3 regions of the Dehalobacter sp. genome follow, and region 3 is predicted to be linked to each of the others. Evidence: riboswitches for the same ligand, from Rfam matches in the RefSeq annotation. Region 3 holds a riboswitch; each other region holds the start of a gene.

Region 1 (4,413 bases), on a different contig from region 3:
CGAGCGATTTAAAATATAGAATGCCTGCGGAATGGGCCAGACACGAACGTACCTTTATTTCCTGGCCGGTCGGGGCATCAATGTGTCATCCGGAAAATTACGAGGCTGTTTGCGAGGGTTATACCGACATTATTCGAGCTATCGGGGAATTTGAACCCGTCACCGTATTGGTAAACCCCAAAGAACGATTGCTGCTCGAAGGCCGCTTTCGGAACAGGCAGATCGAGCTCCTGCCGTTGGCGCATAATGATGCCTGGCTTCGGGATAACGGGCCGACGTTTATCGTCAATGATCAGGGAGATATAGCCGGCATCAACTGGCACTTCAATGCCTGGGGCGGCAAATATCCGGACTGGGATCTGGACAACCAGGTCGCACCGCAAATATTGAAGCACCTCGGCCTGAAACCGTTTGATGCGCCGCTGATTATGGAAGGCGGCTCGTTGCACGTGGATGGAGAAGGTACACTCTTGACAACGGCCGAATGCCTGCTCAATCCGAACCGCAACCCTGATCTTTCCCGGGAGCAGATTACGGAACTATTGAAGAAATATTTGAGTATCCACAAAGTCATCTGGCTGGGAAAAGGCTTATGTGGAGATGAAACAGACGGACATGTCGACAATATCGCCTGTTTTGCTTCGCCTGGCAAAATCCTGATTCAGGTCTGTGATGACCCTTGCGATCCGAATTATGCGATTACCCGGGAAAACCTTGCGGTGTTAAGCCGAGAAACGGATGCCAGAGGAAGAACCTTTGAAATCATCCCAATACAGCAGCCTCCCGCCGTATTTGCCGACGGTAAACGCCTGACGCTGAGTTATCTGAACTTTTACTTTGTCAACGGCGGAATTATTTTACCTGTATTTGGCGGCCAGGCTGCCGAAACAGATGCCCTGGCTATTCGGACCCTGAGCGGGATCTTTCCAGAAAGACGGATCCGCACCATTAATGGAATGGCAATTATTGGGGAAGGCGGCAATGTTCACTGTACAACCCAGCAGATGCCTGCTGTAAACCATTGAAGGTCAGTGTATGAATTGCCCGACAATATATACCAAAATCTGAAATAAAAATATAAACAAAGAGGAGAACGTAGCAGATACATCTGTTATATGTTGCGCTCTTCTGCGTTGTGGTTTTTTTCTGCATCATGTAAAATAGAAAATGCATACAAATTAACAAAATAGTAGAAACACCTGTAAGATCAGGTTCAGAACACACCGAAATCAGGCATTGGGAAGGAATATTAACGATGAGAAACGTCAAAGTGGCAGCAACCCAGATGCGCTGCACCAGTAACGTTGAAGAAAATATTGCGGGGGCGGAGACACTGGTCAGGGAGGCAGCAGCCCGGGGCGCGCAGATCATCCTATTGCAGGAGTTGTTCGAAACCCCGTATTTTTGTCAGAAAGAAAAATCGGATTTTTACCTTTATGCAGCAGAGCTAGAAGATAATCAAGCAGTCAGACATTTCCGGAAAATTGCCAGAGAGCTGGAGATCGTCCTGCCGATCAGTTTTTATGAGAAGAAAAACTACGCGCGCTATAATACGATTGCCGTGATTGATGCCGATGGTGAGATCCTCGGCAAATACAGAAAGAGTCATATCCCCGACGGGCCGGGCTATGAGGAAAAATTCTATTTTAACCCCGGTGATACAGGCTTTAAAGTCTGGCAAACGCGCTACGCCAAGATTGGAGTCGGCGTCTGTTGGGATCAATGGTACCCGGAAGCTGCCCGCTGCATGACCCTGATGGGGGCGGAGATCCTGTTATATCCGACAGCCATCGGTTCAGAACCGATGGATCAGGCGATCGATTCCAAAGACCATTGGCAGGCCTGCATGCTCGGCCATGCTGCCGCGAACCTGATCCCTGTGGTCGCATCCAACCGGATTGGTGTCGAGGAAGAGGATGATTCCAAAATCACCTTCTATGGTTCTTCTTTCATTGCCGGACCGCAGGGTAATAAGATAGCGGAGGCTGGACGAAACGAAGAAGCGGTTCTAATCGCGGAATTTGATCTGGACCAGCTCGAGGTTCAGCGGCTGGAGTGGGGGATCTTTAGAGACCGCCGGCCTGATCTATATGGAAGGATTTCTTCCTACGACGGGGAACTTTATTTATCAAAATAATCCATTATCTAACACGAATTTGTAGTTCTTAAATCTCGAGTATCTTATTAACCTTTATAAGGTGAGAGGAGGCTCTATATGAACAAAAGCGGCTTATTTTGGGGAATCATTCTAATCCTTACAGGAGGCTTGCTGCTTATAGATAATCTTGGCAACTGGCAAATCTTCAGTATGGAATTTCTTTGGCCGGTATTGATCCTTATTCTCGGGCTTGCTTTTGAATTCAACTATTTCAGTAAGAAAGAAAGCCCCGGATTGCTAGTTCCCGGTGGTATCCTTACCGTTATTGGTCTGTTGTTCATCTTTGAGACTTTTACACACTGGCAATTTTCCGGATATACCTGGCCGGTCTATCCGCTGGCTGTTGCAGTCGGTCTATTTCAACTCTATTTATTTTCCGGACGCCCGCGCGGTCTGCTGGTGCCTGTTTTTATTCTAACCGCTCTAGCGTGCATATCCTTTACTGGGATGTTTGTAACGTCAATTCAGCGCTATATAGATCTAGGCCTGGTGGTCCCGATCCTGCTGATTCTGGCAGGTCTGATCCTGATCATCCAAAGGAAAAAAACATGAACTAAATTTGGAAACCATGTAAGAAGAATCTGATCTGGATGATAATATCTATTGCATAATATTAATCAATAAATGTATGAATAGTCAGACTCTGAATATTCATACATTTATTGATTATTCATACATTTATTGACAGATTTCGTGTATTTTACTATAATTGAGTTAAAATCATATGATCCATTGGCAAACCTGTTGAAAAGCAGGGACGCAAAGCTACGAGTCTAAGTGCTGAAGCATATTGACAGTCGGGTTGCACACAGAAGATGAAAACCGCGGCTGCTTTGGCCGCGATTTTTTTTTCTGAGGAGGGGATTTAATATGACAGCGGATTCCATCGTTGCAGCCAGTATTTCAATTACCCTGGTCTTGTTGATATCTTACGGATTTTTATATTTTTCCGAGAAGAAACATTATTTCTTAGCATGGAGTCTTTCTGTCTTGATGCTCATGATAACCTATCTTTCCAGAACTGCATTGCTGGAAACCGACAGCCCGTCCGTGGTGCTTCAGATTATCAACTATGCCTCTTCGATCGCAGGGTACTGGCTGATATTCAAGGGTACGCTGTTGTTTTTTAGCAGAAGCTACCCGGTGTTTTGGGATATCGGCACGGGCTTTCTGATCGTTGCTTTTATATGTATTGCTGTTCAGGGAATCTCGGCAACCGCTCTTTTACTTCTATCTGTTGTCTGGATCATTGCATTATTATCCAAAGCTGCTATGACATGCTTAAAAGCAAAAACACCACAAGGCCCGATCCGAATAATACTTGGCTATACCTATATTTTTTGGGCCTTGTCGATTTTACTTTATCCGTTGTGCAAATTAATTAACGTTATTTCACCGTCTGTAGGTTATTTAGTTGCCGGTGTTGTTGGTCTGCTTGCTTATCTTAATATGCAGGCCCTGTATTTTCAAAGCATCCGGGAGGAGCTCGAAAGCAAAGAAGCAAATATCAGAAAACTTGTCATTTATGATAAATTAACGGGGGCCTACAGCCGTACCTATTTTGAAAATGTGCTGGAAGATTTCCTTGATAAAACCCTCATGCCTGCAACATTGGCCATGGGGGATTTTAATGGTCTGAAACTGATCAACGACACCTTTGGTCATGAAAAAGGGGATGAATTGCTTGCTGACGGGATCAGAATCATGCAAGAGACGATCGGCACTGAGAATGTGATTATCCGATGGGGCGGGGACGAATTTATCATTATCATGCCTGGTGTGCCGCTTGATCAGGCCGGCGTGTTTTTAAACAATATTAAAAATAATTTAAAAATCTCCCGCCCGCAAACGGTACCAATAGATATCTCGTTTGGCCTGACGGTTTATGAGAACAGGGAACAACCCCTGGCAAAAATGATCAGCCAGGCTGAGGAAAAAATGTATAGCAACAAATTAAATGAAAGCAAGAAATCCCGCCTTGCCATCATCGAGTTCCTGGAAAAACTGCTCTGGGAAAAAGATTATCAGACGGAAGCCCATGTCATGAGGCTGAAAAGTCTGGTCAGTAAATTCGGCAGTCAGATCGGCCTGTCCCCAAGAGAGATCGTCGAATTGGTCCAAGTTGCAATGCTGCATGATATCGGCAAGATCGGTGTTCCGGGGGAAATCTTAAAAAAACAAGGTGACTTGACCCCGGAAGAATGGAGCATTATGAAAAAACATTCCGAAATCGGCTATCGGATCACGCAGTCGTC
Region 2 (4,197 bases), on a different contig from region 3:
TTCCGGGCAATTTGGTAGAGAAAGCCTTGATATAATCCCATAGGATTCTTTCGCCCGGATGATATAGTGCCATGATTTCTCCTGAAAATGAGCGATATTGTTGAATGACTCATATCCCCGATCCATGATTGCAATTACATTTCCGCTGATTTCAGACTGGTCTACCATGGATACTAAGGCTTTATGCTCATTCATGCCTTTCTTGGGTTGCACGGATGCATCGACATAAACCTTGCCCATCAGGTCATACATAGCGTCCAAATGCACAAGATTGTAATTTTTGCTATCTTCGCTGTTCCTGATGGAGGAGAATCCATCATTTGAATTTGACGGAAGTCTCAAATCCGAACCGTCAACAGCGAGCAGCCTGTAGTCTTGTAATGAATTCTCCGATACTGCTAATCTTGTAAATTCGTGAAACAGTAGTTTCAGTGCTTCTGGACGAATTTTGTCTCTCTGTTGGACAAATGCTGAAGCGGTTGCAGTCTCTGACGAATAACCCAGCCAATCATATAATTCTTTTGAAAGGCTATTGCCTCCCATGCCTACAAGCATAAGCAGCATAGTATGCAGTGATAATTTCCGTTCGCGTGAAAAATCTTGCCCTGGTCGTTTCACGCAAGCCGGTAAATCTGCTGTGATTGAGCGTATTGCTTGGTGCAGCGCAGTTCGTACCTGCTCTGGATATGCTTTCTTTTTCATTTTAGAAGGCCTCCTTAAAAATGTCCTCATTTTCAAGGCGAAGCCTTCGATTTTTATTTATTTGTCAAGTGTTTTTTTACAATTGATAAATTTTATATGCCCACCTGTATGTATAAGAAAAACACAACCATCTTAATCTGGATGGTTGTGTTTTTTAGGCCTTAACTTAATGACATTGACTACGAAGGGAGCATATCATTTGCCTGGTGGCTGTCTGTTTTCTTTTTGGGAGGCATTGCATTTTATGCTATTTGAATGATTCTCAGTTATCGAAAATATAAAGTCCTATCTTTTTCCTTGCCCTTTACCGTTATGTCCGTTATTTGAAGAGGTATTCGTGACTGTGTTCTGAATACTTTGAGCATTGACTGTTCCACCACTTTCATCACTTGTGCCATCCACTGTTGTTTCATCCGAAGCAGGCTGGTCATCGGCTATGGCAGTCTGATCGCCAGTAACCGTTACATCCTGATTATCTACAGCCGTTGCATCCTGTTCGTCCCCTGCTTCCAGGCTATCTTCCTGGTCGCTCACGGCTTGGCCCTTATTGGCCTTCTTATATTCTTTTATGTTTTGGGTTTGCTCTTTCAAGACTTCCTTCGTTTCTTTGTTCGTCTCTACTTTGATCTTCTGAACATCTTTCCTGAGCTCCTGCATGTCGTTTTTGTACTGTTCAGCCTGTTCGACTTTTTCCAGGGCAGCGGCAACGGCAGCCTCGTCACCTGAAGCACGGGCTTCACCCAACTCTGCTTTGGCCGCTGCAAATTGCTGCACTGCATCCCCATAGGCTTTTTTGGCAGCCACATAAGCTTTGATCGCAATGGTGTTTTGAACTTCGGCTTTAATGATATTCTGCATGATCTCAGCCTGATCTTCTGTCAGATTGCCGCTGATTTTTAAGACGACTTTATCTGCATCGCTTTGAACAAGCTCAATGCTGGCAAGCAGATTGCTGATCACCGTATTCTCTTCTGTGTCAGCTGCGACCGTGTCCTTTTCGGCAGTATCATTTACAGCTGTTTCATCTGTGAAAGTAGTGACGGTCCCATCATCCCCAGTAGCATCTGTAGCCGTCGTGTTCCTACCTTCAGCTGCTTGGGTATCTTCGATCATCTGCTGCACCTGGAAGTTCGCCTTCTTTATTGTATCCGAGTACGCTATCAGAGCCTTTTTCATCAAATCCAACTGGTTTTGTTCGGACATGATTTCCGCCTCGGCCAGCCTTTCATTGGCAAACTCAACGAGCAGTTCCGCTTTTCCTTCATTAGAGAAAGTTACAGCAACCTGGACACTTTCAATCATCTGTTCGATTGAATAGAGCCAGCTGTCCGGTGTTACGCCGGCTTCATCTTCAGCTGAGGCCCGGCCGGTCAAATCCATTGTTGTGGAATCGGTTGTTAGTGTATCTGTTGTTGTATCAGTCGTCGTTGAATCAGTTGTTGTGTCTGTCGTTGGGTCAGTCGTTATTGAATCTGTAGCGGGCTCTATGGCCGTATCAGGAGCACTCGTTGAAACATCCTCGATAACTGTGGTTCCATCCGTGGTTGTTTCAGCAAATACACAAGTTGGAGCGACCGCAATGATTAGCAGGACACAAAGAATTGAAACCAGAATCTTCTTATGGATCATTCTATCTACCCCTTTCGGTAACCCGGCTGTCATAACCTTTCGGTGTTAGACCCGTGGCTTTGCGTCTCCGTCTTTCGACAGATTTGCCATTATCGTTTTGGCTGAAGCCATTATAGTACAGATACTTTTGAAGTTCAATTGTTTTGGGTCTTTTCAGACCAATGGGAGGTAGAAAAGGGACTTTGGTCCTTATCACCGTATGTTTTGGTCGAGCAAGCCCAATCTGCCAGTGGTAAAAAAGGTCTTTCCGTTCACCTAAGTAATCGGTCTTTCTCGTAATATTGTTAGAGAACTGCAGCGCCCATTGGTCACAAAGCAGAATTTACGATAAGCCCAAGTTTAGCCCATTCATATGCTCTATACGCTACAGCAAGCGTGTTTTTTGCAGTCTCAATAGCTGTCTGCTGGCTAATAAAAGTGCACTTCGTTGATTCGAATTGTACCAGTGAAATCTTCCCTAACTTATAACTTAATTGTGCAGTCTTATATTCGCTCTCTACAGCTAAAAGTTTTCTCTGCTCTATGTCAAGTATTCTTTGCTTATCCAGCACAGTTTGATAAGCCTGGTAAAAACTATTCTTAAACTTTCTTTGAGAATCATCTGAGCTAGAGTCTATCTGAATATCATAACTTTTGGTCTTGGCTATAAGATAATCGGCATCAGGATCAATAGCAAGCATTTGAGCTGCTGTAACTTCAGGTACCTTTTTGACTGTTAATTCTGTATTATTATCCTGTGCCAAACTCACATTTAACTGCTGAATCGTTGCTTTTTGGGAAACATTAATCCTTTGAATATTCATTTCAAGCTCGGACAACGTGTTTTCCGCCTTAGCCACGTCTAATTCCGTGGCCATACCGAGGTCTTTTTGAATCTTAATAATCTTGACCTGTCGTTCGGCCAATGATTGTTTTGCCTTTGAATCTTCTAACTGAGTAATGAGAGTATTATATGATATATAAAGGTTTTCGACACCCCAAATCAGCGAATTATTCCCTTTTTGAATATTGACTATCGTATTAATACTATCCCCACTTTCATAGGAGGCTTTTTGCATTAAAAGTAAATTTTTCTGAGCATTTAGTAAATATGCGATCGCTGCCTCATCTTTAGGGTTAGTACCATCACCGGTACCAAAGGCAATGTTCTTGGCATTCCATTCGGACAAATAGTCGTTAGCCACTGTAATCCCCTTGTTCTTGCCGTCATAAGAATCACTGAAGCTTTTCATATTTCCTTTAATTACTGGGTTTCTTGCTAGCATGAGATCTTCTATCTCGTTGAACTCAAGTGTATTAATAGGAACGAGTTTATCATCGTCATCATCAGTATCTGCAAAAGCTGTATAAGGCACAATAAGTACCAAGACCAGTATCAACACGATAATATATGCTTTTTTATGCATTGGACTACCCCCGATTACTCTAAATTATTTGATAAGCTCCACAAAGAGTATACACTATGATGCGATAATCCTCAATCTAAAAGTAAGCGTCAAAGTAGGCATGTTTGCTTATACCTTTCTCCTGGCAGAATTCTTTTATGCTTTGTCCGCTGCTTTGTCGTTCCTGGATCACCTGCATCCACTGTGTTAGCCGATACTCTGCTGTGACTTTTTGTATATTCATGCAACCACTCCAATTTTGGTTGAAATAGTTTGCAAACCTTTTCAACTTTTTCAACCGTATTCATTGTGATTGTACTATCTTTAAACTTATTATTCGTAAGCGCTTAACAACAGAGTGCCTTTAAATATCAATTCAAATAAGCTATAATGGCAATCCTCAACCGGCGCGGCGAATCATTTTTTACACTCTTCCTGTACTCGAGGCGACCAAGGCATCAGTTCTTCCAAAGCCTCCGGA
Region 3 (4,413 bases):
AGCCGGCTCAAAAAACATTTGAGCCGGCGTTTTTTTTTCAAGAAATGGATCAGCTTCACTCTACAATGGAAACAATAAAGGTTGTAAGATCTTCGACAAGGTTATATTCCTTAGCCCGGACATGGGCCAGCCCTTTGTCAGCGATTAATATCCTGATAATTGGGCGCATCGGCAAACTTTTATTCTGGTCAACCACAATCCCAACTTCACCTGTATTGAGCTTAACGGTACAGCCGGTCGGATAGGCCGCAACATGCTTTAAGAACGTTACAACCAACTGCTGGGAGAATAGTTTGTTTGCACATCCCATTACAATTTCACAGGCTTCATGCGGGACGATCCGGGAGTGGCCCGGGCCATCATTGACCAGATTATCATAGAAGTCAGCCAGCCCTACGATTTGAGCCAGGACATGGAGATGCCGGCCGGACAGCTTCCGGGGATAGCCGTTTCCGTTCAACCATTCGTGATGCTGCAAAGCAATATGCGCACTCAATAAGTTCAATTCCGGTTTGTTCCGAAGTATTTCAAATCCATGTACAGTATGCATCTTATATAGGTCATTTTCCTTCGGAGTAAAGGCCTCACGTTTGGCGACAAGCTCATTTGGCAGCTTGACAGTCCCGATATCGTGAAGCAAAGCCCCTACCGCCAGCGCCTCCAGGGTATCTTTATCCAGTCCCAAAGCTTTGCCCAAAATGGTCGCAAGGACACAAACACTGACTGAATGCGCATAAACTTGATTGTCATAGCTCCGCATATCTGTCAGGCTCAGAAATATCTTTTCTTGAAACAGGACGTCCCCGATGATGTTGTTTACTGTCTTTTTTACCTGAAAACCATTGAGATCTTTACCGATTCGTACCGCTTCCGCTGAATGTTCAATGGAGTTCATTGCCTCCCGCCTGTTTTCCTCGGAAATAACATCCTCAATAACGATATCCTTCGTTTCGTCATCGTCCACATAGACAATACTAATGCCCAGTTCTTTTAACCGGTCGATATATGGCTGGGTCAGCGTGACTCCTTTCCCAAGCAATGAACGGCCGTTATGCGAGAAAATGGTTCGTCCCAACACGTCTCCCTTTTGAAGCCGGTTTACACTTACCTGACGCAATTGTAATCTTCCTTTCCGATAAATCAGTGCTAGCTGAAGCAACAAAAAAATCACCAGCAGATTGCATGGCGACATTCAAAACAAACCTGAGCGGATTCGGTAGCCTGGCAGTCATCAGAATTATTCTGGAAGACCCATAGCTTTGCGTCCCTGGCTTTCACCAAGTTTGCCATTGTCGTTGCTCCTGTATCCCTATTCGATTGATATTTCGGTCACAGAACTATTGTAGCACATCCCTTTCAGGTTCTACAGGGGTTATTCGAAAAAATATTCTTTATTTTGGCGCCAAATGATCAATGTTTCTTGGTTTAGCAGAGGAATCCGCTTAAATTCGTATAACTAATTAATGATGTTTATACGCGTGTGGATCGGTACAATTCCCGTTAAATAAGCCTATTCCGTATGCGTTAATAAGCAAGATCGTGAAGTACAGAGTTGCGGAGAACTGTTCTGCACGGGTTGAACTCTGATTTTTATCAAACATTGCTATCAGGAGATGTATGCGATGGTCAAATCAATGGTAAGTAAAGAATACAGGCGGAAATGCGCCGACTTTTCATTATGCGGATTGAATTGCTGTCTCTGTCCGCGCTTTCATACGGACGGTTCTTCAAAGTGCCCCGGCTGCGGGGGTCCGGACTTTTTTTTGAAGCATCCTTCCTGTGCCGTAATTACCTGTAATAAAAAGCATCAAAATGTTGAATACTGTTTTGAATGCAGTGTCTATCCATGTGAGAGGTATCAGGCTCCAAGCGAGGCCGATTCCTTTATATCCTATCAAAATGTATTGCAGGACCAGGCCAAAGCTAAAATGGATCTTCAAAATTATCTTGAAGAACTGACAGAAAAACACAAAATTTTAGGCGAACTGATCGCGAATTACAACGATGGCAAATCAAAGGGATTTTATTGTCTGGCGGTCAACCTGCTGCCGCTTTCCGTCCTGAATAATATGATGGATAAGATCCATCATATGGATCGGATCAACTGCAACGGCAGTGCTGAAGAAGCCGTCCGCTTGCTGAAAGCGGAAGCCGATCGTCTGAATATTCAACTGGTTCTTAGAAAGGCCAAAAAAGATTAGACAAACTATTCAAGCATTATTTCTGGGGATAAATCAAATGTTCTTTGTTTTGGAGGATCAAACATTGTCTGGAATTCGTGAACCAATAGACATTTTTGCTGAGCAGAGACGCAGTCTGAGAGCTGACTGTGAGAACTGCTTCGGATTGTGCTGCACCGCGCTGTATTTTTCAGCTTCGGAAGGCTTTCCAAACGATAAAGAGGCCGGTCAACCCTGTCGGAAGCTGCAGGAAAATTTTCGCTGCAGTATATATCAAGATCTTCAGGGACTGGGCCTGAAAGGCTGCATGGCATTTGACTGTTTTGGCGCAGGGCCAAAGGTATCCAAGCTCAGTTACGGCGGCAGAGACTGGCGGCGATCACCGGAATTCCAGGAGCAAATGTTTGAAGTTTTCCTTGTCATTCGGCAGCTTCAGGAGATACTCTGGTATTTGACAGAAGCAGAGACATTACAGCCCGCTCATTCAGTTCATGAGGCGCTTCGTACCCTGCGGGAAGAGACGGAACGGCTGACACTGCTCAGCCCGGGTGAGCTTCTGAAAATGGATGTACCCTTATATCGTACCGAAGTAAATACCCTGCTGCTTCAAACAAGTGAACTGGTCCGTGTTTCTGTTTGTCAGGAGCGGAATATTCAGGCCGGGATTTTGAAGACCTTTAAGCGCAGGAATAGTCTGATTGCTGCAGATCTCCGGGAAACGGACCTCAGAGGGGCTAACCTTAGAGGAGCCTGTCTGATTGCCGCAGATCTCAGCGGGAGCGATCTGGGCGGAGCTGATTTGATCGGGGCGGATTTGCGCGATGCCGACCTTAGTGGTACTGATTTAAGCCATAGTATTTTTCTGACCCAGCCCCAGCTAAATACGGCGAAGGGAGACAAGCGTACCAAGCTGCCGCCATTACTCTTTTATCCAAGACAATGGAGTTTGGACTGATATGGAAATGGAAATCATCTATTCATTTGAACCGGTCATCAATCAGGAGTCCCGGGTATTGATCCTCGGCTCGATGCCGGGAGTGCAATCGTTGAGGGAGCAGAAATATTATGTACATCCTTACAATCACTTTTGGCGGATTATGTATGCGCTTTTTGACGATGCCCGTGGATGGTCTAATGCCGCGGATGCCATGGATGATTATGATAGCAGGAAACAATTTCTTTTGGACAGAAAAATTGCCCTTTGGGATGTCATTTGTAACTGCTCCAGAGAAGGCAGTCTCGATAGCAATATAGTCAATGAACAGGTCAATGATTTTCAAAATTTATTTATTCAGTACCCACATCTGGAATTACTTGCATTTAACGGAGCAAAGGGCTTTAATATATATAAGAGGAAAATCCGTCTGGAGTCTGCTTCCATTGCCTATCTGCTATTGCCCTCAACCAGTCCGGCCAATACGATGAAATTTGAGGAAAAGCTGACACATTGGAAAGCAATTTTGAAATACTTATAAAATTTTGAAGTAATACCTATGAAGTTTTAAGCAAGTCGTTGTGAAAGGTGTGAATTGATGGATAACAATCAGTCTGAACTGAAAGAAAATTATACATTTCTGATTGTAGGAGACTCCATTTCCAAAGGCGTGATCTATAACGAGGATCAGGGGAAATATTCGTTATTGGACAGAAACTATGTTTCTCTGGTCCAGAACAGCCTGAAGGGCATGGTTTATAATGCTGCGAAATTTGGTAATACCATAAAAAAAGGCATTGAACGCCTTAATCGGGATGTCTCCAAAACGCGTCCGGATATTGTACTGATCGAATTTGGAGGCAATGACTGTGACTTTGACTGGATGCAGATTGCGAGTGATCCAATGGCAGAGCATGAACCCAAAACGGATTTCAACGCTTTCGGGAAAATGCTCACAGATACCATTATTTCGCTTAAAAACAATAATATTATCCCGGTGTTGATGACGCTTCCCCCGCTTGACGCGGATCGGTATTTCAAGTGGATTAGCAAAAACAGTAATGAGATAGGGAAAAATATATTGATTTGGCTTGGAAGCGTTACAAAGATATACTGGTGGCAGGAACGCTACAACTCCATGATTGTGAACATTGCAGAGGAAACCAAGACAAAATGGATCGATGTAAGAGGTGCTTTTCTGAAGACACCGGATTTTACTCAATTGCTTTGTATTGATGGGATCCATCCGAATGAAGACGGGCATAAGGTCATTGCCCAAAAGGTGACGGAATACCTCAG

Evidence for each region. Region 3 has a riboswitch for cyclic di-GMP ahead of OKX56_RS14035 (HD-GYP domain-containing protein). Riboswitches for the same ligand answer to the same signal wherever they lie in the genome.
Region 1: it holds a riboswitch for cyclic di-GMP, as region 3 does, so the genes downstream of both, OKX56_RS13660 (diguanylate cyclase) here and OKX56_RS14035 (HD-GYP domain-containing protein) in region 3, are expected to answer to the same signal.
Region 2: it holds a riboswitch for cyclic di-GMP, as region 3 does, so the genes downstream of both, OKX56_RS11900 (DUF5667 domain-containing protein) here and OKX56_RS14035 (HD-GYP domain-containing protein) in region 3, are expected to answer to the same signal.

Annotation. Positions count from the first base shown of each region.
Region 1 is NZ_JAPDHR010000055.1:18,301-22,713, forward strand. It holds gene OKX56_RS13645 (agmatine deiminase family protein) at 1-1,025, shown strand, start outside; gene aguB (N-carbamoylputrescine amidase) at 1,256-2,137, shown strand; gene OKX56_RS13655 (LiaF transmembrane domain-containing protein) at 2,216-2,710, shown strand; cyclic di-GMP riboswitch class I at 2,883-2,968, shown strand; gene OKX56_RS13660 (diguanylate cyclase) at 3,029-4,413, shown strand, end outside.
Region 2 is NZ_JAPDHR010000045.1:56-4,252, reverse strand. It holds gene OKX56_RS11905 (transposase) at 1-702, opposite strand, end outside; gene OKX56_RS11900 (DUF5667 domain-containing protein) at 988-2,331, opposite strand; cyclic di-GMP riboswitch class I at 2,345-2,429, opposite strand; gene OKX56_RS11895 (TolC family protein) at 2,640-3,737, opposite strand; gene tnpA (IS66 family insertion sequence element accessory protein TnpA) at 3,814-3,960, opposite strand.
Region 3 is NZ_JAPDHR010000060.1:4,017-8,429, forward strand. It holds gene OKX56_RS14035 (HD-GYP domain-containing protein) at 56-1,117, opposite strand; cyclic di-GMP riboswitch class I at 1,213-1,298, opposite strand; gene OKX56_RS14040 (DUF3795 domain-containing protein) at 1,623-2,201, shown strand; gene OKX56_RS14045 (pentapeptide repeat-containing protein) at 2,266-3,135, shown strand; gene OKX56_RS14050 (DNA-deoxyinosine glycosylase) at 3,137-3,655, shown strand; gene OKX56_RS14055 (SGNH/GDSL hydrolase family protein) at 3,713-4,413, shown strand, end outside.